Regions from separate parts of the Sporomusa sp. 246TCP1 genome, predicted to be linked through region 3. Evidence: riboswitches for the same ligand, from Rfam matches in the RefSeq annotation. Region 3 holds a riboswitch; each other region holds the start of a gene.

Region 1 (9,969 bases), 1.7 Mb from region 3:
TTAGGCTCCCACGTTGCCTGACAATCGCCTTATTCTTAGCAAGCGACAGAAATTCGCTAATAATAGTGTTGGCTCGATCCAATTCTTCGACCATGGTGCTCAGTTGGTCCTTATAATTATCAAATTCTGTCCGTCTTTGGAATAACTGCAAGTATCCCCTAACTGTCGTCATGGGGTTGCGAATCTCATGACCAATGCTGGCTGCCATTTCACCGACAAGGTTGAGACGGTCTAACCGCTGCATTTCGGCCTCTAGCTTCTTTTCCTTGGTTATATCTTGAGCTATACCGATCCGGCATATTTCCCCCTGCAAATGGATAAGTGCATTTGATAATAGTACCGTAACAATGCTGCCGGCTTTTGTTCGCAACCGCAATTCGCAATTTGAGACTTCCTCTTTTGTGGCTAAGTCTTCTTTTAGAGTTTTTATTATATTGTCATCTTCAGCCCACAAATTCAATTCCTGAGGCGTGTGCCCCCGCACCTCATCCCGCGTGTACCCAATAACATCCAAAAACCGCTGATTCACCTCGATAAATTTATCATCAGCCATTCTAACGATAACTACCATCGCACTCTTACTGTGGAAAGTTTTGTGAAACAGTTCTTCTGACTGACGTAAGGCTTCATCAGCTTGCTTACGGTCTGTAATGTCTGTGAAAATCAAAGCAAATTGGTTTCCCTTGTGCAGCGAGTAAGCATAAATACTATACCACCGGTGTAGGTTTTTGTTATACTGCTCAAAATGCATCGGCTGGCCAGTACGTACCACCTCGGCATATCGTGCTATCGCCACTGCGCCAAATGCTGGAAAAAATCCTCTATATCCTTGTCCCAGAATTTTATCCCGCGATATCCTTATCAGTTTTTCATAGCCAGGATTGACATCAAGCACCACCGCATCAACTGGTTGTCCGCACTTATCATAAATCAGCTCATAGAGCCCAAAGCCTTCACCCATCGACTCAAATAAAGACCTGTAACGTTCTTCACTTGTCCGCAGCGCATATTCCATTTGCTTTTGTTCGGAGATATCTTTCGTACTTACCAAAAAAAATTCGACCTGTCCCTGTTCATCTACTTCTGGTAAAATATGGACATGATAATACCTGCTTTCGCCATGCACAGAAAAAAGGTGCATATCATATTCTACAGCCCGGCCTGTCCGCAGTACTTCTTCGAATTTAGACTGGTCAGGGGAAAAAACAGTTTCGGCAGTAATTCCTAACTCCCTTACCGCGGTTGGGTTGGCATAAATACACCGAAACTGCCTGTCAAAGCGACTAAACGCAAGTGGCATATTCTCAATCAACATCCGGATTTGCAACTCTTGCCGGAGTAGTTTAGCCTCAGTCACCTTCCTTTCTGTGACGTCACGCCAAGTGACTGCAATCTCATCATTCAGTTTTATGACATTCATATCAAAAATTCGGGTAGGAGAAAAATAGTTTTCCTTAGCGTTAATTGGAACACATAGGTTTACCTGTTCTCCGGTTTCAAGCACATGGCAAAACGCTTCGAATTGTTCTGCTAATTTAGGCGGAGGAAATAACTCCAGCATCGTCCGGTCGCGAAATTCAGCTTGTGTAATACCAATGTCGCGGCAAGCTGCCGCATTGACATATTCGTGGATAAAATCTGTAATTTGCCCTGCAGCATCACGCTTAGCCTGCAGCAGTAATAATCCATCTATCATCGTATCGCAATATTTACGGAAACGTTCCTCCCATGTTTGATCACTTTGTGCCTCTAGCTGGTTAACAGGCATAACTAGAGACGTTGGTTTCGCTATTTTTGCCTGATTCAGCTCGCTGAGTTTCATACGGCACACCTCCGTCATTATGCAAGCATTTCCCATAATAGTTTATATTTGGTACATATTATTATTTTTCGCCATCAGCCCTTATTTTCCTGCTTTCCTCTCCCTAATCGATTATCTCTAAGCCATCAAACTGCATGTTGTAGTACTTAGCGTACAGACCCTTATGAGCCAGCAGCGTTTGATGGTTGCCGCACTCTTGTATCTGCCCGTCGTTAATTACGATGATTTCGTCCGCATGACGAATGGTACTTAGGCGATGAGCGATAATAATTGTTGTCCTCTGCTTGGCCAGTTCTTCCAAGGCAGCTTGAATATGTCGTTCGCTCTCGTTATCAAGAGCTGAAGTCGCTTCGTCCAAAATCAAAATCGGCGGATTTTTTAGGAACACACGGGCAATCGCAATACGCTGCTTTTGACCGCCGGACAGACGAATGCCCCGCTCACCAACATAGGTATCATAACCCTCTTCCAGGCTAGCAATAAAATCGTGAATATTAGCTTTATGCGCAGCTGAGATAACCTCTTCTTTGGTCGCGTCCGGCCGCCCGTAAGCAATATTATCCCATATGCTGCCGGCAAATAAATACACATCCTGCTGTACAATGCCGATGGCATTACGCAAAGAGGTAAGCGTAAGGTCACGCACATCCTGCCCATCAATCAAAATCGCGCCTGCTGTCACATCATAGAAACGTGGCAGCAAGGAACAGATTGTTGTTTTTCCACCACCGGACGGACCAACAAGCGCAATAGTTTTTCCAGCTTCAACCGTAAAATCAACCTGATTAAGTACATCATTGTTCCCTTCATAAGCAAAAGAAACATGGCAGTACTTGATGCACCCTTTTACGTTGGTAAGGGGAATGGCCGCTTCCTTGTCCACTATTTCCGGCTGTGTTTGCAACACCTCCGCGAACCGTTTAAACCCGGCATAGCCTTTTTGAAATTGCTCAGTAAAGTTGAGCAACACATCCAGTGGATTGATGAAAATAGCGATATAAAGTGCATAAACCGCCAGGTCAGTGGCCGCTAACTGACCTTTTCCGATAAAATAGCCGCCACTTACCAGTACCACTACATACAGCAACCCTTCCAATAATCCGTTACCGGCATAAAAACTCCCCATGATTTTGTACACGCTTTCTTTCGATTCGAGAAATTCGAGATTGCCGCGGCGAAATTTTTTTTGTTCGATCTCTTCATTGGCAAAAGATTTAATCACGCGAATACCGGCAAGGCTATCCTGCACGAGGGCATTGACAGTGGCAATCCGTTTGCGGTTTTCCATAAAAAGTATTTTCATGCGTTTGTTCTTGTAGTAGCTGAAAATAGTCATACTCACCGCGATGCTAAATAAGATTAGCGTCATCGGTATATTAATCATCAGCAACAAAACAAAGGAACCAATCAGTTTGAGACAAGAGATAAAAATATTCTCCGGACCGTGGTGAGCTAATTCAGAGATGTCAAATAGATCAGACACCAGTTTAGACATCATCTCGCCGGTATTGTTCTTATCATAATAAGAAAAAGAAAGTCGCTGCAGATGATCAAACAGATCTTGCCGCATATCGCTTTCCATCCTCGCACCCATTACATGTCCCCAAGTCGTAATGTAATATTGACAGGCATAACGGAGGCCGTATAAAAGCATCATTCCCGCACCGACATAGCCAATAATGGAAATAAATTCCATCGTTTGCGTAATTAATAAATTTTTTGTCAGGTAATTGAGCACCTGCGGAAAAACCAGATCAATGACTGAAACAACAATAGCACAAGCCATATCAATGTAAAAAAGCCGCCGATATGGCTTATAATAGTGCAAAAAACCAGCAAGAATAGACATCAGCAACACCTCTCCCTATGGATAATAAAAGAACAGACAAGTTGTTTCTCCTAATTATACACCACCAACAGGTAAGCTGACACTATTCTTTATCTCCATCAAAACCTATGCTGCCACTTTTTCTTCCATTATCTAACATCATTTTTTCCCAAACCTCGGTAATGACCTTACTACGTTTTTGCCTCAGCCATTCACCAATATCTTTGCCTTTTAATTCGGCAGGGACAACATCCTGCACTAGATTCAGGAGTGCCTTAAACGGGCTCAAAGCCGGGATATGTAAGTTTATTGCCTGTGAAATAATATCAAATTCCGCTACAGTCAGTGAACCACGCCGCAAAGTATCAATTGCGGCTACAATTTTTTCCGGGTCAGGGACCTCCAGCAATGTTATGATTTTACCGGCAGTTACAGACGCATTAAGCCAGTCACCAGGCAACGTCATGCGGCTATTCCAGTGGTATATACTTTGGTGGTCCATTACAAGGCTCAAACTGACAAACCGTAGCTTTGGACTTGACGTAGCTTTGGCCACCGAATCCAGGCGATCCATTGCAATAGCAAATTGGTCTGGGGGTAAGTCCGCTATTTCTTCAAACACACACGGCAATAAATTGCTCTGAACCAAAACCTTAAAAAAGCGTGCCGGGGCCGGGGCGTCATTCAAGACCTTTGTCAATTCGGCAAGCACCCGTTCAATAGGTTCGCCGCCAAGTTCATCAGCAGCGACACTTGCAAGAATCAGTGTCTCAGCATCAATGGCGAAATCTAAGCGCGCCGCTTGTCCTGCAAGCCGCAGGGCACGTATGGGATCATCAACAAAATGCTGGCTAGTGGCACGAAGTATCTTGTTCTTGATATCCCGGATTCCATGGAAAGGATCAATCACTTCGCCAGTCAAACTATCCACAGCAATGGAATTTACAGTTGTATCACGCCGAAATAAATCTTCTTCAATAGTTATTTTGGGGTTTGATGCAATCTTGAAACCTTTATAGCCGCTGCCGACCTTTCGCTCCGTTCTGGCAAAGGCAACTTCACATGGTCTGCCATCAATAACCAGCCGAAAAACCGGAAACGATTTGCCACATTCATCGGCTTCAGGGAAGAGTTTTTTAAAGTTTTTCTTAACCATGCCAACTACACAGAAATCAATATCTTTCGGCGCAATTCCTCTCACCATATCACGAACACAGCCACCCACTCTATAAAGGCGTCCCCCATTCGCCAGAATGATTTCCGCAAAAGTTCGCTCTGTTACGACATTACTATTCACCAGGATCGTCCCCCCTGATTATATTTTTCATTTAATACTCAATACATACAAACCCCAGGCTCCAGTTCTGGAGCCTGGGGTTTGTATGATTGTCATTTCGTTACCAGGTGCAAGTTTACCTTGTTCTATTGCTTCATCAATTGGTAAAGCTTACAAGTCGCTGCCTTAGGATCTGCTGCAGCAACAATGACTGATACCACTGCCACCCCATCTACACCTGTATTCATGACATCACGGATATTACTTCCATTAATTCCGCCAATAGCAACAATGGGAATCTTTACCTTAGCTTTTATAGCTTCCAATTCTGCCAAACTGACACTATCGGCATCATCCTTAGTATTTGTAGGGAATACGGCTCCGACACCAAGATAGTCAGCACCTTGTTCTTGCGCCAGCAAAGCTTCTGCCAGCGTTGCCGCAGATACACCAATAATCTTATCAGGCCCTAACATTTTCCTTGCCACTGCCACAGGTAGATCTTCCTGTCCAATATGAAGCCCAGCCGCATCTACCGCCAACGCAATATCTGCCCGATCATTCACAATCAGCGGCACACCATATTTTTCCGTAACACCTTTTATCACTAAAGCCACTTGATAAAATTCTGCTGAGGACAGATTCTTCTCTCTTACCTGTACCACCGTAACGCCACCCTGAATCGCTTGTTCCACAGTTTTCGCAAGATCTTTATCGCCAAGTAAACCTCTGTCTGTTACTAAGTATAAAGAATAGTTACAATTCCTTTTATCCATTCGTAATTCTACCACCTTTCCTTATGACTTCCGGCGTCAACGACCATACTGCATCAAACAAGCGAACCCGGAAGGTTCCAATACCTTCTCCCACCTGTAATGATTGGTGCGCCAACTCACCAGCTAAGCCCATGGTCATCACACCGGCAACTGCGCCGGTAAACCAATCGTCTGTTGCGCCACAGTAACAAGCAATCAAAGAAGTGGCCATACAACCTGTACCTGTTACCTGCGACAAGATAGCATGTCCATTATCAATACGACACACCCGTTCCCCGCCGGCAATAATATCCTGCTTACCAGTAATAGCAATTACGCAGCCCAGTTTTTGCGAAAGCTGCCGCGCCACCTTTTCTCCGTCTACCTCATCAGCAACAGAATCAACACCCTTGATATCTGCAGCAACGCCGGCAATCATTTTCAGCTCCGACATATTGCCACGAATCACCGTAGGACAAACCTCCTGAATAATTCTCTTAGCCGTAGCTGTACGAAGAGCGGTAGCGCCCACCCCCACTGGGTCAAAAATAATGGGGATTTTTTTCTCCCTGGCTTTTTTGCCGGCAGCTACCATGGATTCAATACTCCGGGAATTCAACGTTCCAATATTTATTACCAAGGCAGCCGCAAATGACACCATTTCTTCTACTTCCTCAATATCATCAGCCATAACTGGCGAAGCACCAATCGCCAGGGTTATATTGGCACAATCATTTACCGTAACGTAATTAGTTAAATGATGCACCAGTGGTTTCTTAGTCTTCAAGGTTAAGAGGCTATCTGCTATTTTTTGCAGTATTTCCATTGTTTCGTAACCCCCCATGTTACTTTATATAGTAACGCTGTTATTATCATTACTGGTATGGTAGCGCCCAGCACAAAGTCCAGCTTAATAAACTGATAGTACAGGCCTACTCCTAGCGCCCAAATAAGTAGCGCTCCCCAGTTAATTAGTATTTTAGCTTGAACCTTGCGATTTTTTATAATAAAATACTCTGTCAACAAAACGGCAAATAAGGGTGCAAAAACAGAGCCAATAGCCAGGAGGAAATTCTCATACTGCTCAATATTAAACCACAAAGCAGCTATTGTGCCAATCACCGTCATAACTAAAGCTACCCGTTTCTCATTGAGTTTAGGAAACATATTTGCAAAACTCACACCTGCGGAATAGGCATCCAAAAAAGTAGTTGTTACCGTTGCCAAGACTACAATTCCTAGTGCAGCCAGCCCAAGATTAGCAGCCAGCATCATGGACGAAGGTTCTGCATTGCCAGCAGCTATGGCAGCTCCCAGTCCAATAATATACATCCAGCAGCTGCCAGCAAAGTAACCCAAGCCACTCCCCCAGGCGGCACTTTTTTTGTTTTTGGCAAAGCGTGTATAATCCGCAATCAAGGGCAGCCAGGAAAGCGGCATAATAACACTTAATTCTACGGCCTGGCCGAAAGACAGGCCCCCGGCAGGTGGCGCAGTTAACGCAGCGCTATTTTTAAATACAACAGTACTTAACACGATGGTGATACCAAGCAAAAGGAAAACAGCCACCATATTGGCTTTTTTCAGGCCACCTTCCCGGCCAAGTACAATCCATATGAGGACTAAGCCACCAATGCTAATTGTCCATACAGAAAGCTGGTCCAATCCCCAGAGCAGCTTACCAATCTCGTTCGCTGAGCGGGCAGCCGCAATAATCATAACTGCCGTCCACCCAACCAATTGCAAAACATTTAACACTGAAAATAAATAAGACCCATATTCGCCAAAAGAAATCCGAGTTGATACCAGCGCCGGTATCCGCTCCTGAGTACCAATTACCCCACCCAACACTAAAATACCAGTTCCGACCACATGGCCAGTCACAATAGCTGCTACGCCATTGTAAAAACCAAGTGGAGCCAAGAGTCCGCCTGTTAGAATCTCAGCAATAGATACAGCCGCACCAAACCACAAAAACAAGTAATGATTAAACCCTAATGTACTATTTTCATTCGACATTCAATATAACACTCCTTTTTATAAAAAATAAAAAGCACACCCACAAGGATGCGCTTAAAGTACAAAACACTCTATACCATCATCCCTACGCTGGCATTATCCAGATCAGGTTAAAGGGTCATAGATTTTATTAGATCTATATCTCAGCCGGCCTTTCCAGCACCCCTTGAAATGTCAATATTCTTTTAGGCTCATCGTAACATATCTAATCACCATTTTCAACTATCTACAAGCAATTTACTAACAAATTATTACAAATGATAAAATACTGTCTAGTAAACAGGTGCAAAGCACGTTCGACTCTTACCAATATCCTTTTAAGGACAGATTTCCCTGACAACCACGCTTATCACCAAATAGCTTGCTGAATTGTCCGTCTAGATATAAATTGCCACTTAAACCAGCCTTTAACCCCAAATTAATTTGGTACATATTGCTTCCAAGTCTGTTTTGGCTTTGCTCACCCGAAATATCGGCTGCATTATCACTCTTAAACTCATGAATATAATGTACCCCGAGCGAGGTAGTCATTACTGTTCCGTTACTTTGCATTACCGCCTTGCGCAGTTGCAGGCCCAGCCGCCCTTGTACAGAATCACCTTTTTTTAACGACACATTTGCTCCCACATTATCGGTAAAGTCTCTCTGATGAATACCAATATACGATAATTGCACCTGTGGTTCCAGTACCAGACCATGTTGCTGTTGAAAAGTCACACCATGCTCCAGCGAAGTAACAAATAGCCGTCCCGAATACTGCTGTTTAAGACCATACCCATAATAACCTGGCACATTGTTGGTAAAATCCAGGTTGCCATATAGTAAGACTGCATTAAAATAACCGGAATGGCCGGCCTCCACTGGCATCCTGATTACGGAATAGAGGCCACCATAATTTCCTGTTATCTCATTCTTCACATTACTTGCCGTATTCCTTTGATTAGTTTCTCCATGTCCAGCAATGAAACCAACATACATTTTATTCTTTTCCCCAACAACAGCCCCATTAACTAGTTTTTCCCAGCCCAACTGCATGCCTTTCGTCTGAGCATGATAGTTGGATCCAGAACCATTCCTGTAGCTTGTATCATTGCCAAAAGGACTTACCCAAATAGTATTATTTTCTTTACCTGCTACGACCTGAGAATTACGCAGCTCATACATATGCAGGTCTAAATCGTCAATAATCCCCCGGCTTAGGTTTTGCCCATTGGTAATTGCCGCACTATAACCTGATAGATAATTAGGCGCATACAAAGCATATACCAGCCAGGACATTGTATTTTCCGGTTGACCGCTACGTTTCCAATACTGATACGCTCCCCCACTGCGATATTCACTGCCAGCAGCCATTGGCGCTGCGGTACCGGCAATAAGCTCAGTTCCCTTTGGTACGGAAATTACATAAATATCCTGTAAATCAGAACCCCAGCCAGCCAATATCGCCTGTGCATTGCGTGAATCTGCCACAGAATAGTATTTATCTGACCACCATGCGCCTAAATAACCCTGGGTAATCTCATCTGATTTCAGATGATTGCCCCTGCGGACTAATTTCATGTCTTGCTCAGTTTCCACAATCCGAACCGCTGTATCAGTAATACCTGGCGTACTTGTAAACGAATAAAAATTACTATAGTAATTTTTTCTGGAAAAATTAGTAAAACCCGCAACTAGCAAAATTTGTCTTTTTTGTTCTAACAAAGCATCAGTAACACCAGGAACAATGTTCACTGCACTCTGGCCACTCACAGTCTGCGCCGGGCTGGTTCCTTGGGCCTGAATCTGGGCATCAATTGCAGCGAGCGCACTATTCCAGTCCATAACCTGCTGGGACTCGGCAGCAACTGGTGTGATGCTAAACAGCAATATTGCTACACTGATAACGGTGGTCGCGAATTGTTTCTGCCAATTTATGAAACTACTTTTATTCGCGTGCATTAACATAGTCAGCTCCTTTCACCAAAATCTATCTCTGCTGTTTTTTCCCAAACAGGAAAACATCTGTAGTGCTACTCCCATCTGGCTCTAAATAATTTTGCCGTACACTATGAAAGCAATCGATTCCATTCACTTTTAGAATAGCATCGATTTTAGCTTCTTGAAAATAATTAAAATATAGCGGCTGTAAAGAAAAACTGGTCGTCTCAAAGCCAGCCTGCTTTCCTTCCATAAAGCTTACATAAAGATAACCATCACTCCTGAGCCATTTTACGGCATTAGCTAATACTTCCTTCGCCTCGTCATCCTCCAAATGAACAATACTAAA
Region 2 (9,969 bases), 2.1 Mb from region 3:
ACTAAACAATGTAAGAGTTTTCGACTATCGATTTTCGACCTGCGACTTTCGAAAAAGGCAAGGTTTCTATCTCTTGTCTTGCATCTGCCAAATGTACCGACCTGGAAGTTGATTCGTGTTTATCGTCGAAGATCGAAGGTCGACATTCGAACGTCGAATCGGTTCTCCCTAGAAAGGAGGTGATCCAGCCGCACCTTCCGATACGGCTACCTTGTTACGACTTCACCCCAATCATCGGCCCCACCTTAGACGGCTAGCCCCATTGCTGGTTACCCCACCGGCTTCGGGTGTTGTCAACTTTCGTGGTGTGACGGGCGGTGTGTACAAGGCCCGGGAACGTATTCACCGCAGTATGCTGACCTGCGATTACTAGCGATTCCGACTTCACGGAGGCGAGTTGCAGCCTCCGATCCGAACTGAGAGCTTGTTTATGCGTTTGGCTTACCCTCGCGGGCTTGCTTCGCTTTGTTTAAGCCCATTGTAGTACGTGTGTAGCCCAGGACATAAGGGGCATGATGACTTGACGTCATCCCCGCCTTCCTCCGCATTGTCTGCGGCAGTCTCCCTTGAGTTCCCACCATTACGTGCTGGCAACAAAGGATAAGGGTTGCGCTCGTTGCGGGACTTAACCCAACATCTCACGACACGAGCTGACGACAGCCATGCACCACCTGTTTTCGTGTATCCCGAAGGATAGGAGCTAATCTCTTAGCTTTTCACTCAATGTCAAGTCCTGGTAAGGTTCTTCGCGTTGCGTCGAATTAAACCACATACTCCACCGCTTGTGCGGGCCCCCGTCAATTCCTTTGAGTTTCAACCTTGCGGCCGTACTCCCCAGGCGGGGTACTTATTGCGTTAGCTTGCGGCACAGAAGGGGTCGATACCCTCTACACCTAGTACCCATCGTTTACGGCCAGGACTACCGGGGTATCTAATCCCGTTCGCTCCCCTGGCTTTCGCGCCTCAGTGTCAGACACAGTCCAGAAAGTCGCCTTCGCCACTGGTGTTCCTCCCAATATCTACGCATTTCACCGCTACACTGGGAATTCCACTTTCCTCTCCTGCACTCAAGATCTCCAGTTTCCTGCGCCTATACGGGGTTGAGCCCCGCACTTAGACACACGACTTAAAAATCCACCTACACGCCCTTTACGCCCAATAATTCCGGACAACGCTTGCCACCTACGTATTACCGCGGCTGCTGGCACGTAGTTAGCCGTGGCTTCCTCCTTTGGTACCGTCATTGCTCTACATTATTCACATAGAACACGTTCGTCCCAAACGACAGAGCTTTACAATCCGAAGACCTTCTTCACTCACGCGGCGTTGCTCCGTCAGACTTTCGTCCATTGCGGAAGATTCCCCACTGCTGCCTCCCGTAGGAGTCTGGGCCGTGTCTCAGTCCCAGTGTGGCCGTTCATCCTCTCAGACCGGCTACTGATCGAAGCCTTGGTGAGCCGTTACCTCACCAACTAGCTAATCAGACGCAGACCCATCTCTAAGCGGTAGCATATTCAGAGGCCACCTTTCTTATCTCAGTCATGCGACTAAGATACCACATTCGGTATTAGCACCACTTTCGCGGTGTTGTCCCCAATTTAGAGGCAGGTTGTCTACGCGTTACTCACCCGTTCGCCACTAGGAGTTATAAATAACTCCCCGTTCGACTTGCATGTGTTAGGCACGCCGCCAGCGTTCGTCCTGAGCCAGGATCAAACTCTCCATAAAAATTTTATGAAAAGCCAATTGGCTCTTTAAAGCTATTAAGAAATTGTTTTTGGTTTTGTATGTCGCAAGCGACATACAACCGCACATCTGGCTTTTTTGATGCATTACTTACATTGTTCAGTTTTCAGGGAACTCACGTGCATGAATGCACTAGTGTCGAGGGCATATCAGACGATACGCTTTATCCTGTATCACTTTTATCGTTCTCATTCTTGCGGAGCCGACATTTATAAATGATAGCATGCTTGTTTGACAATGTCAACATAAAACTACAAATAAACTTATTACCTACCGCCTATATATCAACCAGCGTCTTGGTCATCGGATAAACTTACGTTTCTCTGCTAAACCTAAATTCTCATAAAGATAATTCATGACTTTGGCCTTATATAGGAAGTAAGCAATAATACTTCCCCCCACAGTACTGACTAAGAATGGTATAATAAAGAAGAATGCGCCAGCTTGGGAACCGACAAAATATTTCGCCACAGGATAAGCCAGTAAGGCCCCAAAGAACCCGGTACCAATCACCTCGCCAATAATCGCACCCCAGATACTATTAGTTTTCTTATAAACTAAACCAGCTAGTGCTGCGCCAACCATACTCCCGGGGAAGGCCAATAATGATCCTGTTCCTAAAATATTGCGTAATAAGGATATTCCAAATGCAGCACTAACCGAGTAGCGTGTTCCTAACAGCACTGCAAGCAGTATATTGATAACATGTTGCAAAGGAAAGCACTTAGCAATGCCAACCGGAATATAGACTAAGTGGGCGGATAGTACACCCACAGCCATAAATATAGCTGTATAAGCCAGTTTTCTACTATTCATATATTGGACTTCCTTTCAATATATATAGCATATATCATTTAATTAAGGTAATACGCCCAGCAATGCTCCGCCCTATTACCTCGACAATTTTACAGTTACATCTTCGTCACTGGCAACAGTACATCCTGCTAAATACCTTAACATGAAAAACGAAAGATTAAATTCTTATTATATCTTGTGTTTTTTGTAAATCAGTGGTAAATTAGCAATTACAGTTGTTTGTTTACAATGTACTTATACCTTGTTTTAGGAGGAGAATTACGATGAAAAAAATCCAAACGGTGCTTGTCGCCAATCGTGGCGAAATTGCTATTCGGGTTATGCGAGCTTGCAATGAACTGGAAATACGTACAATTGCTATTTATTCTAAAGAAGATATATTCTCGTTGCACCGCTATCGAGCTGATGAGGCCTACCTGATAGGTGAAGATAAAAGCCCTGTTGACGCTTACCTGGATATTGAATCCATACTGCGCATAGCCAAAAATCGAAAGGTAGATGCCATCCACCCCGGTTATGGTTTTTTGTCTGAAAACATTAATCTAGCCATACGCTGCAAAGAAGAAGGCATTACCTTCATTGGCCCAAATATTGAACATTTAGCCATGTTTGGTGACAAAATTAATGCCCGCACCCAGGCAGTTGCCGCAGGTCTGCCTGTCATACCAGGAAGTAACGGTTCAGTCCATAGTATAGAAGAAGTCAAGGATTTTGCTGAACAATACGGCTATCCATTCATTATTAAGGCAATATCAGGCGGCGGCGGTCGCGGCATGCGCATCGTTCGTTCAGCCGATTCCCTCGAAGATTCCTATTTACGTGCCAAATCAGAAGCTAAAGCCTCATTTGGCGACGATCAAATCTATCTTGAACAGTTGATTGAAAACCCCAAGCATATCGAAGTTCAAATCCTGGGAGACCAACATGGTGATGTCATCCATTTATATGAAAGAGATTGTTCTGTGCAACGCCGTCACCAAAAAGTAATTGAAATCGCGCCTAGTATCTCCCTGCCAGAAAAATTGCGGCAGGAAATTTGCGCCGCTGCCGTCAAACTGATGAAAGCAGTTGGCTATATCAGTGCCGGTACAGTAGAGTTTTTAGTAACACCTGATCAGAAGTTTTACTTTATTGAAGTAAACCCCCGCGTCCAGGTAGAGCATACAATTAGTGAAATGATTACAGGTATTGATATTGTTCAAGCCCAGCTACATATCGCCGACGGCGCCAGCCTAAGCGGTGACGACATCGGTATTCCCAGTCAAGACTATATTACCTGTAATGGTCATGCCATCCAATGCCGGGTAACCACCGAAGACCCAGCAAATCAGTTCATGCCTGATACCGGAAAAATAGCAGCCTACCGCAGCGGTGGCGGCTTTGGCGTGCGGCTTGACGCCGGCAATGCTTACACTGGCTCAGTGATTACTCCTTATTACGATTCACTGCTGGTTAAGGTCTCTACCTGGGGCCTCAGTCACAAAAGCGCTATTGCCAAAATGAAACGCTGTCTTAGTGAATTCCGGATTCGCGGGATAAAAACCAATATACCCTTTCTTTACAATGTTGTTAACCATGCGGACTTTTTAAGCGGTCATTATTATACTACCTTTATTGATACATCGCCAGAATTGTTTATATTTTCACCACCCCAGGACAGAGGTACTAAGCTGCTTACCTATCTGGCCGAAACCACGGTAAATGGGTTCCCTGGAATTGCCAAACGTCCCAAACCAAGTTTCCCACCCCCCCGCCGGTTACACGCCCCTGATGCGCCTCTTACTAACGGCACCAAACAAATCCTGGACAGCCAGGGACCGCAAGGTCTGGTATCCTGGATTAAAGATCAAAAAGAGGTTCTATTGACAGACACTACGCTGCGGGATGCCCATCAATCACTCTTGGCTACCCGGATGCGAACCCATGATATGCTCAACATTATTGCCCCTACTGCCCATATGCTGCCTAATTTATTTTCTCTGGAAATGTGGGGCGGAGCTACTTTTGATGTAGCCTACCGGTTTTTAAATGAAGACCCCTGGAAGCGTCTGGAGGCCTTGCGAGCCCAGGCCCCCAATATCTTATTCCAAATGCTATTCCGTGCTTCCAATGCAGTTGGTTACACCAGTTATCCGGATAACGTAATTCGCGCGTTTGTTGCCCAAGCGGCGTCAGCAGGTATCGACGTATTCCGTATTTTCGACAGTTTAAACTGGCTTGATGCCATGATCGTTTCCATCGATGCAGTACGCCAGTCCGGCAAGGTCGCAGAGGTTGCCTTGTGCTATGCAGGCGATATTCTGGACCCGTCGCGCTCTAAGTATGACCTGAAATATTATGTAAATATGGCAAAAGAAGTTGAACAAGCCGGCGCGCATATTTTGGCCATCAAAGATATGGCTGGATTATTAAAACCTGAGGCCGCCTACAGGCTGATTTCGGCCCTTAAAGAGGCTGTAGACCTGCCTATCCACTTGCATATGCATGACACCAGCGGTAACGGAATTTACACATACGCCCGGGCCATTGATGCCGGTGTAGACATTGTAGATACTGCCATCTCCTCGTTAGCCGGCATGTCATCCCAACCCAGCAGTAACAGCTTATACTACGCCTTACAGGGCCATGACAGGCAACCCCACGTGAATATTGACAGCTTAAATAAATTATCCCACTACTGGGAAGATGTTCGCACCCATTATAAAGATTTTGAAAGCAGTCTCCTTTTCCCTAACCCCGAGGTTTATCAGCATGAGATGCCTGGTGGTCAATATAGCAACCTCAAGCAGCAAGCCAAATCGCTAGGGCTAGAAAGCCAGTGGGATCGCGTCAAAGAAGTATATCGTCAAGTTAATGACATGTTTGGCGATCTTATCAAAGTAACTCCTTCATCCAAAATCGTTGGCGACATGGCCCTGTTCATGGTTGAAAATAACCTGACAGAAGACGACATTTACAAAACCGGTGATAGTTTAGACTTCCCTAACTCTGTCGTGGAATTCTTCTCCGGGCAGATTGGCCAGCCATACCAGGGATTCCCCCAAGAACTGCAGCGCATTATACTGAAGGGTAAAGCGCCCTTAACCAAACGTCCTGGTGAACTACTGGAAGATACCAACTTTGACCAAATCCGTAATAAACTATCCGATGTTCTGACTCGCCCGGTAACCGAAAAGGATGTGCTTGCTTACTCCCTCTACCCCAAAGTATTCTTAGATTGGGTTAAATTGACTGCAATCTATGGTGATGTGTCGATGTTAGATACCCCAACCTTTTTCCATGGCTTACTCCCACGCGAGGAACTCCAAGTCGATATTGAGGAAGGTAAAACACTTGTAATTAAGTTTATATCTATAGAAGAACCACTTCCTGACGGCACGCGGATTGTCAACTTTGAGCTTAACGGCTTACCACGCGAAGTTATTGTTAAGGATCGAAGCTTCAAAGCCATTACGACTACGAAAATAAAAGCGGAAAGGGACAATCCTGGCCAGCTTGGTGCTTCTATGACCGGAAAAGTAATTAAAATTATGGTGAAAAGAGGAGATCCTGTTAAAAAAGGCGAATACTTACTTGTTACTGAAGCCATGAAAATGGAAACAACGATACAATCTCCATTTGATGGTGTAGTTAAAGAGCTTTATGTAAAACCTCAGGATTCTGTAGAAACAGGCGATTTATTAATCGAACTCGTGAAGATAGCAGAAGCATAAAGCGTAGTTCCTGTCATAGTTATAGCTAGGGGTGCCAGATGTGGCTGAGAGGAATTCAATTCCAACCCTCGAACCTGATGTGGTTAATACCACCGTAGGAAAGCTTTATACCAAACTAAAAGAAGCTTGCCCACGTTTTCTCCCCCTCTGCTATAACTAAAAATACACTCATAGAGGAAGGGGAAAAATATGTATACTACACAAATGGATGCCGCGAAAAGAGGCATTATTACCGAACAAATGCGTATCGTAGCTCAGGAGGAAAATATCGATATTGAGCTATTACGCCAACTAGTAGCAAATGGCCGTGTTGCTATTCCTGCCAATAAGCAGCATACTAGTCTTAGTCCCAAAGGGGTTGGGGAAAAACTACGCACCAAAATCAACGTCAACCTTGGAGTTTCCAAAGACTGCTGCAACCTTGAACTTGAATTAGAAAAAGTAAAAAAAGCCATTGACCTCAAAGCGGAAGCGATTATGGATTTGAGCTGTTACGGTAAAACTCAGGAATTTCGGCGCAAATTGATTGAAATATCCCCCATCATGATCGGCACTGTACCTATGTATGATGCCGTCGGCATGCTTGATAAGGAGCTAAAGGACATCACCGTCGATGAATTTTTCTCGGTTGTTGAACGTCATGCTAAAGACGGTGTGGATTTTATGACCATTCACTGTGGTATGAACCGCCAAACAGCCGAACGGGTGAAAAAAAATAAGCGTCTCACCAACATTGTTTCCCGGGGAGGTTCACTTCTTTTTGCCTGGATGGAATTAAACAAGCAGGAAAACCCCTTCTATGAATATTACGACAGACTGCTGGACATCTGTGAAAAGTATGATGTGACTATCAGCTTGGGGGATGCCTGTCGTCCTGGTTCGATTAATGACTCTACTGACGCTGCCCAAATTGAAGAACTCATTACCCTTGGCGAACTAACCAAACGCGCCTGGGCCAGAAATGTGCAAATCATGATCGAAGGCCCCGGCCATATGGCAATTAATGAAATTGCTGCTAACATGCAATTAGAAAAACGTTTATGCCATGGTGCTCCCTTCTATGTGTTAGGACCACTAGTCACCGATGTCGCCCCCGGTTATGACCATATTACCAGCGCGATTGGTGGTGCCATTGCTGCGGCAAATGGCGCAGACTTCCTCTGTTATGTTACTCCGGCTGAGCATCTTCGCTTGCCCAATCTTGATGATATGAAAGAAGGCATCATCGCTGCCCGCATTGCTGCTCACGCCGCCGACATTGCCAAAGGAATTCCTGGTGCCCGCGACTGGGATAATCAAATGAGTGCCGCCCGGGCCGATGTAGACTTCTCCCGCATGATTGAATTATCGATTGACCCGGAAAAGGCCAGAAAGTATCGGGAAGAATCTGTACCTGAATGTGAAGATACCTGTACCATGTGCGGTAAAATGTGCCCTATGAAGAATATGAAAAAAATACTCAACGGGGATGACTTGAGTATTTTATAAGTTAGTGTACACTAATTACCTCAAAAGCTCTGTATTCTGCATTTAGCAGGTACAGAGCTTTTTTGCAGCTTAAGCCAAGGTTCAGGTTCTGAGTCAACCCTCCGCTTAAGCTTCTCTATTCATATATTTTTTCTCAAATGCTACTACAATTGCCCTTAATCTTTCATCAAGCTTCTTGATAGCCATCTCGCGGATGTCATCAGGAATACCAAAAAAGGCTTGCGCAATTCCCCCTGCTATACAGGCAATTGTATCACTATCCCCGCCTACAGAAATAGCATTTCTTAAAGCGTCTTCATAATCCCTGGCCTCTAAAAAGGCTATAATAGCAATCGGAACTGATCCCTGACAGGACACATCAAAACCATAATTAGGACGAATATCACTAATCTTTTGGTGAAGATCATAATCAAACTGCTTGATAATAAATTCTTTTATTTCGTTCTTCGAACTGTTGTTTCTCGCTAAATAAATAGCTGCTGCTGTTGCCTGGGCTCCTTTAATACCTTCAGGGTGATTATGGGTTACTGCCGCTGATTTTTCCGCCTCCCCCATAACCTCTGCCAAATTATTAAAAGCAAAACCGATAGGACTAACGCGCATAGCCGAGCCGTTTCCCCAACTATTGTACGAATCAGTACTATTTGATCGAGCCCAAGCTGCAAACTTCGGCCCATATCCTACTGTTGGGTACAGACTATAGTGCTCTTTAAACTTCTCAACATAGGATTTTCCGGATAATAAACTATCTGCTACTGCACAAGTTAGTACCGTATCATCTGTAAAAACAGATGCCGCTTGAAATAACGGAAATTTCTTGTCCTTTCGATTGTTCCACTCGTAAACTGAGCCAATAATATCTCCGGCAATTGAACCGATCATTGATTTTCCCCCCAATACGGACCGTACGCTCTCGGAAACCCGAGATATTATATGGATCAAGGCAGTTAGCCTTGGTCTTTTTGTATTTTCCTCCACCGAAATATACATTTTAATAATAATACTTGACAAATCAGAATCACCCCAATAATCGCGATGGAAGCACTTATTAGCCTACCTTCTCTGATGGTGGTGATTTTTTTGTTGAAAATGACTCGTTCTCATCAACAATTTCAGGATTTTCTGAAAGAACAATTGCAAATCCACTACTTAAAACGTGGTTTTTTAGAGCCGGTTTTGCTCCAACAAAAAGCCCTAGCCAGTATTTGGTGCAGCGATTTATCAAGAGTCACGGAAATTGTCGCTCATCGCTATTCCAAATCTTTCGGTCCCATTGCACGCGACCCGACCGATATGTTCCGCTCTTTACTGCTTATGGAATTACTCCATGAACGCTCCATTGACACTGGGTCAATTCCATGCGTTCGACGCCCATTTTTGCGGTCCTCAGCGGGTTTCTACCGGATGATGTTCCGGGGGTTGGTACTTTCTATGATTTTATCAAGCGCCTGTGGCTGTCTTCTTCGACACATCTTGCCAACATAGTCCGCAGGCCCCGGCGAAAACCCAAGAAGGGTAAGAAAAAAGGAGAAAAGTCACCACTTAAAAAACCTGGCGTCGTCAAGCGATTGATCGACCGCTATCTCGAACACCCTCCTGATTTTCATTCGCGTCCGCAGGACCTCTTCCAAAAGATTTTTAAAGAGTGTTTTGTAGTCCCCTCTGCAAAACACGGCATCTTGGGAGACATCTCTGCTCTGAGAATCGCCGGGGACGGGTCCTCTGTCCGCACGGGCGCTAGCCGTTACGGCAAGTTGATTTGTAATTGCAGAAAAAACGGCGTCTTTAAGTGCCGTTGTCCCCGCAAATTCTCGGACCCGGATTCTTCTTGGGGCTGGGATAGTTATCGCGAAGAATATTATTTCGGTCGTACTTTGTACGCCTTTACCGCTGCCGACAGTCCTTATGATTTGCCTGTGTATCTCAATTTTTTCAAGGCCTACCGGCATGATAGTCTTGCTTTTGTTTATTCCTTTTTTGATTTCATTCAATTGAATCCGGATTTTAAAGTGACCCAATGTCTACTTGACTCGGCTCATGATGCCTACGCCATTTACAATTTGCTTCATCGGTATGATATTGCTGCTTTCATTGACCTCAATACTCGTAATGAAGGAAATTGTTCCCATCAAGATAGAATCTCGTTTTCTAAGGAAGGCATTCCGATTTGTCCTGCCAAGCACATCATGGCCTACCATGGTTTTTG
Region 3 (9,969 bases):
CTACCCGCACATTTTTATTACCGATAATCACAACGCAGGATACTTGCTGCAACAGCTGCTTGCTCTCATCCGCCGGTAAAGTAAACACCTTGCGCAAGTTGTCTACCATTTGTTCCGCACAGATATTCTCCATTTGACCCAACAACTCCACAACCGGTTCTCCAGCAATTTTCTTCCCAAAAATCCGTACACATTCCTGACTATATTGCCGGTTCACCTTTAAAGCCGACCCAAAGGTAAGGAACCCTTGCTCTGCATTATCCAATAGCATCTGCATTTCATTTTGCTGCTGATGCAACGCCAACCCCTGACTGTCGCTGATATGAAATATCTTCCGGCATAGCCGCAGTAACTTTTTGTATTGACTGGTTAGTGCTTTATAGCGGGGTAACAAGTCATTACCTGTATACGACTGATCAACAGTATCTACTAAAGCATTCTGCAGTACCGCTTCTTCCGCACTAAACAAATTACTGTTATCCTTCCTCATTGCGGAAACACCTCATTCCAGTTAAAAGGTTATTCCAATCACGGTTATATCATCCCGCTGCGGTTGGCTTCCTTTATAATCATCCAACATACCTTCAAGGCTTTCCCGCTGCTTTATGAAAGGTGCACCTTGGATTTGCCCGGCAATACACTCCATAAAGGCCTTTCTACCCATGGGGAAATCCCTGGTTCCGCCATTTTGATCAATATAGCCATCTGTTGTCAAGTAAAGACAATCGCCAGCCTCCAGATCCCAAAAATGGCAGCAAACTTTCTGGTCGATCTTGGAACGACGATAGCCGATGCTGCGATTATCCCCTTTAAGAATATGAACCTGCCCGTCTCTTTTTATATAGAGAGGAATTTTAGCTCCAGCAAATTCCAGCCGGGCGCCTTCAATATAGCAAATAGCAATGTCCAGACCATCATCACTGACTTGATTTTCGCCCTCACGATGCAGTGTTTTTTTTACACGACAGTTTAATTCTGCCAGCATCTGTCCGGCGCTTTCAAAGCAATTATCGATAATATGATTCAAAATAGAATTCACCGTCATAGTCATTAACGCCCCGGGGACCCCATGCCCGGTACAATCGCCGACAACAATCAGGCAACCCCCGGCATCCAGCTTGCGAATCCAGTAGAAATCTCCGCCCACTACATCCCGTGGACGCCATAGAACAAAATACTCGCGGCAAAGAGCAGCCCATTCGGTTTCCGTAGGTAGGATAGCCTCCTGTAACCGTTTGGCATAATCAATGCTGTCCATAATGCTTTGATTTTTTTCAGCCAGTTCATGAGTGCGCAACTGTACCTGATTTTCCATTTCCGCTGCCAGACTGAGGGCCCGTTTAAAAGGATTGGCAATTTTGTAGGAAATAAAATAAAAAATGAAGACCAACAGCAATAAAGTAATCACACTGGCAATAATGGCATTTATTTTAATGCTGCTGAGAATAGAAATGCTTTCTCTGCGGGGAATTTGAAAGACCAGTTTCCAATCGGTAGTTGCTGTTGACTGGTAGGCCAGATCCATGATCCTTCCCTGACTATCTTGGTACTCCAGCACCTTGGGCCTTGCAGTAGCATTATCCATGTCCCCCAAAATTTGCTGCATCACTTCTGCTGGCAAAAAATCACTTGCCAAGCGTCCATTATAATCCAAGTCATCCGCCAGATGAATTTTTCCCTGCTTGTCAACAAGCCATAAATTACTGTGTTCGCCGCCAAATTTGTAACTGCCAAATTCCTTTGCAATATCCCCAAGGCTTAAAGCTACACCTGCTACAGCCACCGGCTGTCGTACATCTCCTACTAGGGTGTTAAAAAATATAAATGTTTCATTATGGATACTGTCATAATCAATATTTAGTTCTATTTTCTTGCCAGATTTCAGGGCCTTATAAAACCATTTATCATTATAGCTTGTTTTAGATAAAAGCTTAACCACCTTATTATCTTCCCAATATTGATTGGTGACGGTGCTAGCCACAAATGCCTTGACATAATCGTAGTTCTTCCCAATATCGGTAATTTTTGTTTTAACTATCTCGCCGGCTGCTTCATCCTTGCCCCCGCTCACAACCCACGCAAGCACCGTCGGGTCATCAGCCAAAAGTAAGGAGGTCTCTTGAGCCCGTTCTATTCTCCCGTCGATTTTTTCCGACATAGACTGCACAATATAAAGCATATCCCTATTTTTTAACTTATCTACCATGGCATTACGGGTTATAACATAGCTGATGCCGCCAGTAAATACTACTGCCAATATTATGATGCAACAAGCACAAATTATTACTTTTATGGTCCCACGATCGTACATCAAATCGAAGTTCTTGCCCTTTAAAGAATTGTCCTCATCATTTTCCATTACTTATCCCCTCGTCATTAAGAGGTATAATTTCAAAAGGCAGACCTAAATCCTCTTTAAACTCTTCAGCACATTCCAAAGCAATTTCATTTTCCTGATCATAGTACCAACGGATGGTTACCTTTTTTCCCGCCTCATGGGCTTCCTCCAATTTTTCAAAGAGCATCATCATGCATTTTGAACTGCTGGTATTAATATACGGCATATGAAAATATATCTCTAACACGACATCTTGCTGCAACTGGTCCAAATATTTATCCAGCCAGGAAAAAATTGGCTCATAAAATTTAAAAGCATTTTCCGGATAAGACTGTCCCTCAATAGATAATTTTGCATTCTGGGGATCAAGCACTACTTTAGGAGTAGATTTTGTTTGTTCAATAATTAAGCCGTCCATACTTTCCTCCTAAACCCTAACCTGTAATGAAAAAAAGTGGACCTTTTCATCCACTTGGACAATTGAATAGGTTAAAGGTTGACAAGCTTTTCGCGCCATGTCAATTAGTCCTAACCCAGCAGTGGTACTGCCTTCCGGCAGTTCTTTCTTCAACTGCTCCTTGTACATTTTTCTAAGTCCGGTTTTATCCCGCTGCTTGATCTCTTCCAATTGATCGATAAGAGGCTTGACATCCTGGGTTGCAACCAGATTACCTGAAGATACAAAATATCCCATATTCGATTTGCCAATGACCACAACCCCAGAATTGGCAATTTGTTCGCCTAAGGGCGAACTGGCTTTTTTCACACTATAATTTTTAATATTTTGTGTCTGTTCAATAAATACCGAAAAAACATTATAAGTATCATTAAGTGAAGTAGCATCCGTCTCTAAATACCTTTTTACGGCATCTCCCAATTCCTCAATAACCTCCTGGGTAAACCGGCCGGAAAATGTAATTAGCACTCCATAGTTCTGCAAAACCTTCTGCAATTCAATCAAATTATCGAAATTATTTTCCATCGCTTGCACTCCTCCAAAGAATACATTCTATCATCTACTTTACGTTTTCTTTGCTGTAGTTCAATTTAAATTCTCATTCCCTTAAACATAATACTTCTATTATTCAGATCTGTACTTGTGAATGACAGCTACATCATTCCCTATAAACTTCCCTACAAATACAAAAAACTCCTTCAAGTTTCTAAAGACGATATTAGGTTGTTAGTGATCAAAATGGAATTGTATATGGCAACGTCCATTACTCATTTCCGATTTCATTTTATCGGCGTACTTTCTCATAAGAAAACCGGAGAGCCTGATAAATGCGGACTCATCTTCCATTAGTTCAGTTTCTGTAGGACGTACCACAGGAAAATCCATCAATATTCCATCATAATATATATCTACATCAAGATTAAACTCCTCAAAACTGACGTCCACTTTTATTTTTCCATTAGCTAGGCCAAGTTCGTTAGCTGACTCGACAAATTCATTGATCGCGAATGCGGCCCGTTTAATGATTTCGCTTCGCGCGCCCCAAGTTTCCCCGCTGATTTCCATAAAATCAAACACAGTGCTGGAAGACATGGTGCCCTGTTCCAATTCCAGAATTCGGTGCTTATCAATACCAATTCGAAAAATTAAACTCAGGAAAATTGCCATAATTGAAGCCATAGCCATGCTCGTCTTGAACAAAGGCTGTAGCCATTCCGGCAAAGTCGTGTAAAAATCAGGAATAATTTCGATCGCCATACCGAAGGCAAAGGACAAACCGATAACAAATATTTTTCTGGCATCCAGCATCCGTGAAGAACATATTTGCATTCCAGTCGGTAGCACAAAACTGATCTCGATTAGCAAAATGACGCCCATTACTGGCTTGGGCATAATAGCAAATAATGCGGCAATTTTGGGTAAAAAGGCAAGCAAGATGAACATTGTGCCTACGCCGTAGGAAATACGCCGACTGGTGGCTCCGGTAGCTACAGACAATCCGACACTGCCAGAGCTGGTGGTTTGACCCATAGTACCTAAAAGCCCGCTTATTATCGAACTACAGCCCTCCGAAAAGAGCCCCTTACTCACCGTTCGAATATCCATCCGTTGCCAATTAACATCATTAACTTTTTGACAAGTAGAAATATTAGCGATAGTTTTGATGCTGGAACAAAATGCAGCTACCAAGAATGGAGCCAGCAAAGAGGTATCGAATGACCAGCCGACATGGCCCATGTCCGGGAAGGCAAAAAATGGAGCTTCCACAAATTTGGTTAGATGGGCTTCAGTAAGAACTCCCGTGTAATACGAAATCACATAACCAACCAAAATTCCGCCGAGGATAGAATACTCACGCATCCTAGCCGTACCCCACACATGCATCATGATGATTACAGCCAGTGTCAAACAGGATATCCCAACTGTGGCAGCAACGCTTACTCCCTCGTTTCTATCCAGACCGACAAAACTCGGAATACTGTAATTGATAAAAGAAACAGCCATCATTGTAACAATCAGACCAGTAATTTCCACCGGAAACAGAACACGCATTTTATGTAGCACCCGACTCATCAATATCTGAGATAGGCCAGCTACTATGGTCATACCAAACATCAGTGGAAAACCACCGGCCTTCACTGCCATTACAGAAGCAGGAAAGTAAGGCGCACCAGTTTCCTGTGCACAAAAATATCCGGAACCAAGCGGCCCTTTATGGCATGCCTGCATCAGTGTGCCAATTCCCATGGCAACCATCATCAGGCTGACAACGCTTTGCGCCAATTCGGTTGTACCTCCAATAGCCGAAACAATGAGCACCGGAAATATCAAATCAACCGACAACATAATAATTTGCTGTAAGACCAAAGGAATAAATGATCTTAATGGCATGCTATCTTCTACTCCATACACTAAATTCGCTGGTTTTTTGGGCTTGTCTTCCGGCAATATGTCCACACTCCTCTTAAAATAAAGAAAAAATAAATTAAATAAAAATCTCTACCTTGCTATTAGAAAATTCCACAAAGCTATAATAAATCCTTTTCATGGCTGTTGCCTAATTATCTGGAATGTCATTTTTACCAGTGCCCTTTTAGGGTAAAGAAGGATTATAAGGCAAAGAGGGTGAAGTAAACAATCTGAAGAATTGGAAATTGGACAGGTGTAAAAAATGGTGCATAGTTTAAAACTACCGCAAGCTGAGCTTACATTTAGAAAACCACTGCCAAAGGTAACGCTGATGATGACTGCAGGCGGGAGACCGCCAGAAAAAAAATGGTTTCAAAAAATAGCAAAAGGTTTCCCCGTATGGTGTATTGATAGTGGTATCCATATTTGTCAGCAAACTGGTATAACACCGGCACGAATTATCGGTGATGGCGACAGCGCCAGCCCGGAAGCATGGGCTTGGGGGAAGAGTCTGAATGTTCCTGTTGAGATATATCCTGAAGATAAGGATTATACCGATCTTCAGCTTGCTATGCTTAGAGCGAAAGAAATGTATGGTACGACTACCGCGGTTGTCTCCGGTGTATGGGGAGGACGGTTTGACCATGCTTTTAGCAACATACAAACATTAGCCGGTTGGGAAACATTGGGCGTCAAAGGTATTGCCGCTGATGAATCTGAAGTCTTGTTTTTTTTATCAGACCAAGATACAGTAATGATAAAAGCTGAGATAATACCTGATATCATATCTTTGATTTCCCTATCAAACTGCTGTTTAGGTGTTACGATTGACGGTGTACGCTGGCCTTTACAAAAAGCCGAACTCCAACGCAACCTGCCTTACGCAATTAGTAATCAACCGTTAGGCGATTGCCAGGAAGCATCTGTGTCAGTGGATAAAGGCTTATTGGGAGTTTATTTACAATGGAAGCGTGAAAAATAAGAACAAAAGTTACAAAACTTATAAATTACTTGCTGTGTTAATAAAACAGTGTTATTATGGAATAAAATACCAAATATGCTAGGGGTGCCTCCGGGCTGAGAGATGAAATCAGTATTTCATTAACCCTTAACCTGATCTGGGTAATACCAGCGTAGGGAAGCGACTTGCAAGTAACAGGAAAAAGCCGCAGTCCTACAAAGAGACTGCGGCTTATACTAATTCAATGGAAGGTAAAGGTATGAAAAGCAACTTGGTAGACAACATAGCAACGATTGCCGCAAGCCCGGCTACGCTATTGACTCTAGGGGGAGTCATTTTGTTAGTCGTAGCGTTGCTGCGGATGAAGAAGGTTACATTCAACGCCCGGATGATGGCTCATATCGGACTTGCACTTGCTCTGGCCGCCATTCTGCACGCATTTAAACTATACAATATGCCTCAGGGGGGCAGCCTAACTCTCGGCAGTATGATTCCTATACTCCTTATGGCGTTTTTTTACGGTCCCGAGGTCGGGTATCTCACCGGGTTTTTATATGGTTTGATTAATTTGATCCAAGATCCCTATGTCTTGCATCCGATACAGGTGTTATTTGATTACCCGTTACCCTTTATGGCTTTAGGCTTAGCAGGGTATTTCAAAGACCAGTATCTGTTGGGAACTGTCGTTGGTATTATTGGCCGGTTTATATTCCATTATCTTTCCGGTATCGTGTTTTTTACCAGCTATGCGCCGCCGGGGGTATCGCCATATCTATATTCATTCCTATTTAACGCAAGCTATCTAAGTGTGGAATGCATTGTTTGCGTAATTATCATGCGAATGCTGCCAATTGAACGAATTGAAATGACCATTAGACGACAGAGACAAGTCAGCAACAAATTTAAAGAGAACCAAATTTAACTACTTACTTTATTTCCCGCGCCAGGCGCATACCGTTTAGTGTTACCAAAAGCGAAGCGCCGGTGTCGGCTAACACTGCCAGCCACAAATTGACGAAACCAGCGAAAGTGCCCAGCACAAACAATAATTTTATCACCAAAGAAAAGGTAACATTCTGCTTGATAATTGCCACCGTCTTGCGACTGAGCTTCATAACATAGGCCAGTTTGCTCAGATCATCGGACATGAGCGCAATATCGGCTGTTTCCAGCGCCGTATCTGATCCGGCCACCCCCATAGCAATACCCACAGTGGCTGTAGCCATGGCAGGAGCGTCGTTGACGCCGTCCCCCACCATGGCTACGCTGCCATACTTATGAGCCAATTGTTTTAAAGCCGACACTTTGTCTTCCGGCAGCAGTTCGCTATAAAAAGCATCTATATTTAATTTATCAGCAATAGCTGCTGCCACCCGCTTGTTATCACCAGTCAGCATCGCCATATTTTTCACTCCGGCGGCCTGTAGCGCGGCAAGCGCCTTCATACTATTTTCCCGCAATGTATCAGCGACAGCAATGGCACCCAGTACTTGCTGCTTTGTACCGACCAGCATCACAGTCTTGCCTTGCTGTTCCAACTGAATCAACTGCTCTTCGTAGCTCGCCAAGGCGTGCCCGATTTCTTCAAATAAGCGGCGATTGCCGACATACACCGTCTGATCGTCTACATTGGCCTGGGCTCCCCGGCCAATGAGTGCCTTAAATTTGATTACTGACTTTAAAGGTGCATTACCAGCTTTGGCAACAATCGCCTGGGCCAGCGGGTGCTCTGACCACCTTTCGACCGCCGCGGCCAACAGTAACAGTTCTTCTTTGGCTATACCGGTTAACGGCATCACATCGGTCACCATCGGTTTACCAATGGTCAGCGTCCCAGTTTTGTCAAAGGCCACTGCCTGAATGCGCCCCATCTGTTCTAAATATGCCCCACCCTTAATCAACACCCCGCGCCGCGAAGCATTGCCGATAGCGGATACAATCGATACTGGTGTGGAAATGACCAGTGCGCACGGACAAGAGATGACCAGCAACACTAATGCCCGGTAAAACCAAAGATCAAAGGATTGATTGAACACAAGCGACGGAATGAACATCAAACCTAACGACGCCAGAATAACGGCCGGTGTATAGTATTTGGCAAAAATATCAACAAACTGCTGCATAGGTGCCTTGTCCGCCTGCGCCTCTTCCACCATGTGCATGATTTTAGCCAGTGTCGAGTCGGCGGTCAGTTTGGTGACAGCGATTTCTAAAGCACCCTGTTCATTGACTGTTCCGGCATACACCAGATCACCGACCTGTTTTTCCACCGGCATGGACTCGCCGGTAATCGGTGCCTGATTAACGGTAGAAATGCCGTTCACAACATTACCATCCATAGCAATGCGCTCGCCCGGTTTGACGATAATGACATCGCCAACCACAATTTCTGCCACTGACAGCCGCAGTTCCTGACCATCCCGCCGCACCAGCGCTTCCCGCGGCGCTAAGTCCATCAAGGAGCGAATAGATTCCCTGGTTTTATCCAACGTATAGGCCTGCAGGGCATTGCCCAGCGAAAACAGGAACACAACGGTTGCACCCTCACTCCATTCCCCGATGGCTACTGCGCCAACGACTGCAATGGTCATAAGGAAATTGGTATCCATAGTCAGGCTTTTAAGACCATATAGACCACTCTTTGCCACATGATACCCGCCGACAGCTATAGCCGCAAAATAGAGTGGAATAATAATATCTTCACTCATCCCGACCCAATCCAACAGGATGGCGGCCAGCAAAGCGACCCCGGAAATACTCGTAGCCATCGTTCGCGGCTTGCGCCACCATGCACCGACCGGCTGAGCGCCAAGCCGGGCAGCCGGCCCGTCACTGACCGCCTGATAACCCGCCTGCTGTACAGCTTTGATAATCTTGGAATCGGTCAGAGCATGCTCGACCATCAATTTGCCGGCGCCAAAATTTACTGTGGCTGACCGGACCCCGGCTAAAGCGGTAATCTTTTTCTCCAGTTTAGCGGCGCAGTCAGCGCAGTCCATTCCCGCAATCCTAAGCACCGACGTATGATATCCCGGCGCGTCCTGGGCAACCTGCAGTATCGCCGCACTATAGCCAAAGCCGCTTACGGTTTTGGTAATCTGGGCCACCTCTAAAAGTGTCTTATCATACACTACTTTTAGCTTGGCCGCCGCAAAATTTACTTGGGCCTCCTGCACGCCCGGCAGTTTGCGGATGCCTTTCTCCAGTTTAGCCGCGCAGTCGGCGCAATCCAGCCCGTCAATACTAAAAGTACTATTCATCAAATTGGTACTATCTATAGCGGCTGCTGCCTCAGCCGTCGAGGCGACAACATCACGCGAACTGTAGCAGCATCCACAATGACATGCTTCGGTCTGAGTTTTCATAATCATTATCCCTCCTTGTATGCTGGTTACTTAATTTTTTGTAATTATATGATTATATGTTCATATGTATCATAATAAATGATTACATGCCTTCTTGTCAAGTCCGGGATTGCATGTACGCAACGATAGCATATTACGAGTGTGATATGTTGACACTTTTCTACCTATTAGTATGCCAATGGCTTTTGCCAAATATCTATCTGTAGCATTGCTTTCCAGACACCGTCTTTAGGCGGCTTACGGGCAGGACTTGATGGTGATGGCAAATTGATAACGTAAACATCAAACAAGAAGGTAGATAAAAACAAGAGCAAAACCTGATGTATAATACTACTCAAGTTTTGCTCTGTTTTGTTCTTGCTTGAATCTGCAGATTCCAAGCCACTTTATAGTTCTAGGTGTGGTTGATATGCTCTAACCCTTGGCACATCAGACCCAC

Evidence for each region. Region 3 has a riboswitch for thiamine pyrophosphate ahead of thiT (energy-coupled thiamine transporter ThiT). Riboswitches for the same ligand answer to the same signal wherever they lie in the genome.
Region 1: another riboswitch for thiamine pyrophosphate. It lies ahead of cytX (putative hydroxymethylpyrimidine transporter CytX); the one in region 3 lies ahead of thiT (energy-coupled thiamine transporter ThiT).
Region 2: another riboswitch for thiamine pyrophosphate. It lies ahead of thiC (phosphomethylpyrimidine synthase ThiC); the one in region 3 lies ahead of thiT (energy-coupled thiamine transporter ThiT).

Annotation. Positions count from the first base shown of each region.
Region 1 is NZ_CM170492.1:4,150,403-4,160,371, forward strand. It holds gene AC1ECB_RS19615 (PAS domain-containing protein) at 1-1,822, opposite strand, end outside; gene AC1ECB_RS19620 (ABC transporter ATP-binding protein) at 1,926-3,671, opposite strand; gene AC1ECB_RS19625 (CCA tRNA nucleotidyltransferase) at 3,754-4,947, opposite strand; gene thiE (thiamine phosphate synthase) at 5,073-5,702, opposite strand; gene thiM (hydroxyethylthiazole kinase) at 5,695-6,507, opposite strand; gene cytX (putative hydroxymethylpyrimidine transporter CytX) at 6,486-7,700, opposite strand; TPP riboswitch at 7,766-7,877, opposite strand; gene AC1ECB_RS19645 (autotransporter outer membrane beta-barrel domain-containing protein) at 8,004-9,647, opposite strand; gene AC1ECB_RS19650 (class I SAM-dependent methyltransferase) at 9,670-9,969, opposite strand, start outside.
Region 2 is NZ_CM170492.1:332,571-342,539, reverse strand. It holds rRNA gene AC1ECB_RS01630 (16S ribosomal RNA) at 173-1,728, opposite strand; gene thiW (energy coupling factor transporter S component ThiW) at 2,047-2,562, opposite strand; gene pyc (pyruvate carboxylase) at 2,826-6,275, shown strand; TPP riboswitch at 6,293-6,393, shown strand; gene thiC (phosphomethylpyrimidine synthase ThiC) at 6,465-7,763, shown strand; gene AC1ECB_RS01610 (ADP-ribosylglycohydrolase family protein) at 7,869-8,645, opposite strand; gene AC1ECB_RS01605 (hypothetical protein) at 9,122-9,969, shown strand, end outside.
Region 3 is NZ_CM170492.1:2,426,971-2,436,939, forward strand. It holds gene AC1ECB_RS11670 (bifunctional diguanylate cyclase/phosphohydrolase) at 1-490, opposite strand, end outside; gene AC1ECB_RS11675 (SpoIIE family protein phosphatase) at 512-2,359, opposite strand; gene AC1ECB_RS11680 (DUF1987 domain-containing protein) at 2,349-2,756, opposite strand; gene AC1ECB_RS11685 (SiaB family protein kinase) at 2,766-3,320, opposite strand; gene AC1ECB_RS11690 (uracil-xanthine permease family protein) at 3,522-5,243, opposite strand; gene AC1ECB_RS11695 (thiamine diphosphokinase) at 5,467-6,186, shown strand; TPP riboswitch at 6,257-6,361, shown strand; gene thiT (energy-coupled thiamine transporter ThiT) at 6,425-7,087, shown strand; gene AC1ECB_RS11705 (heavy metal translocating P-type ATPase) at 7,092-9,530, opposite strand; gene AC1ECB_RS11710 (ArsR/SmtB family transcription factor) at 9,925-9,969, opposite strand, start outside.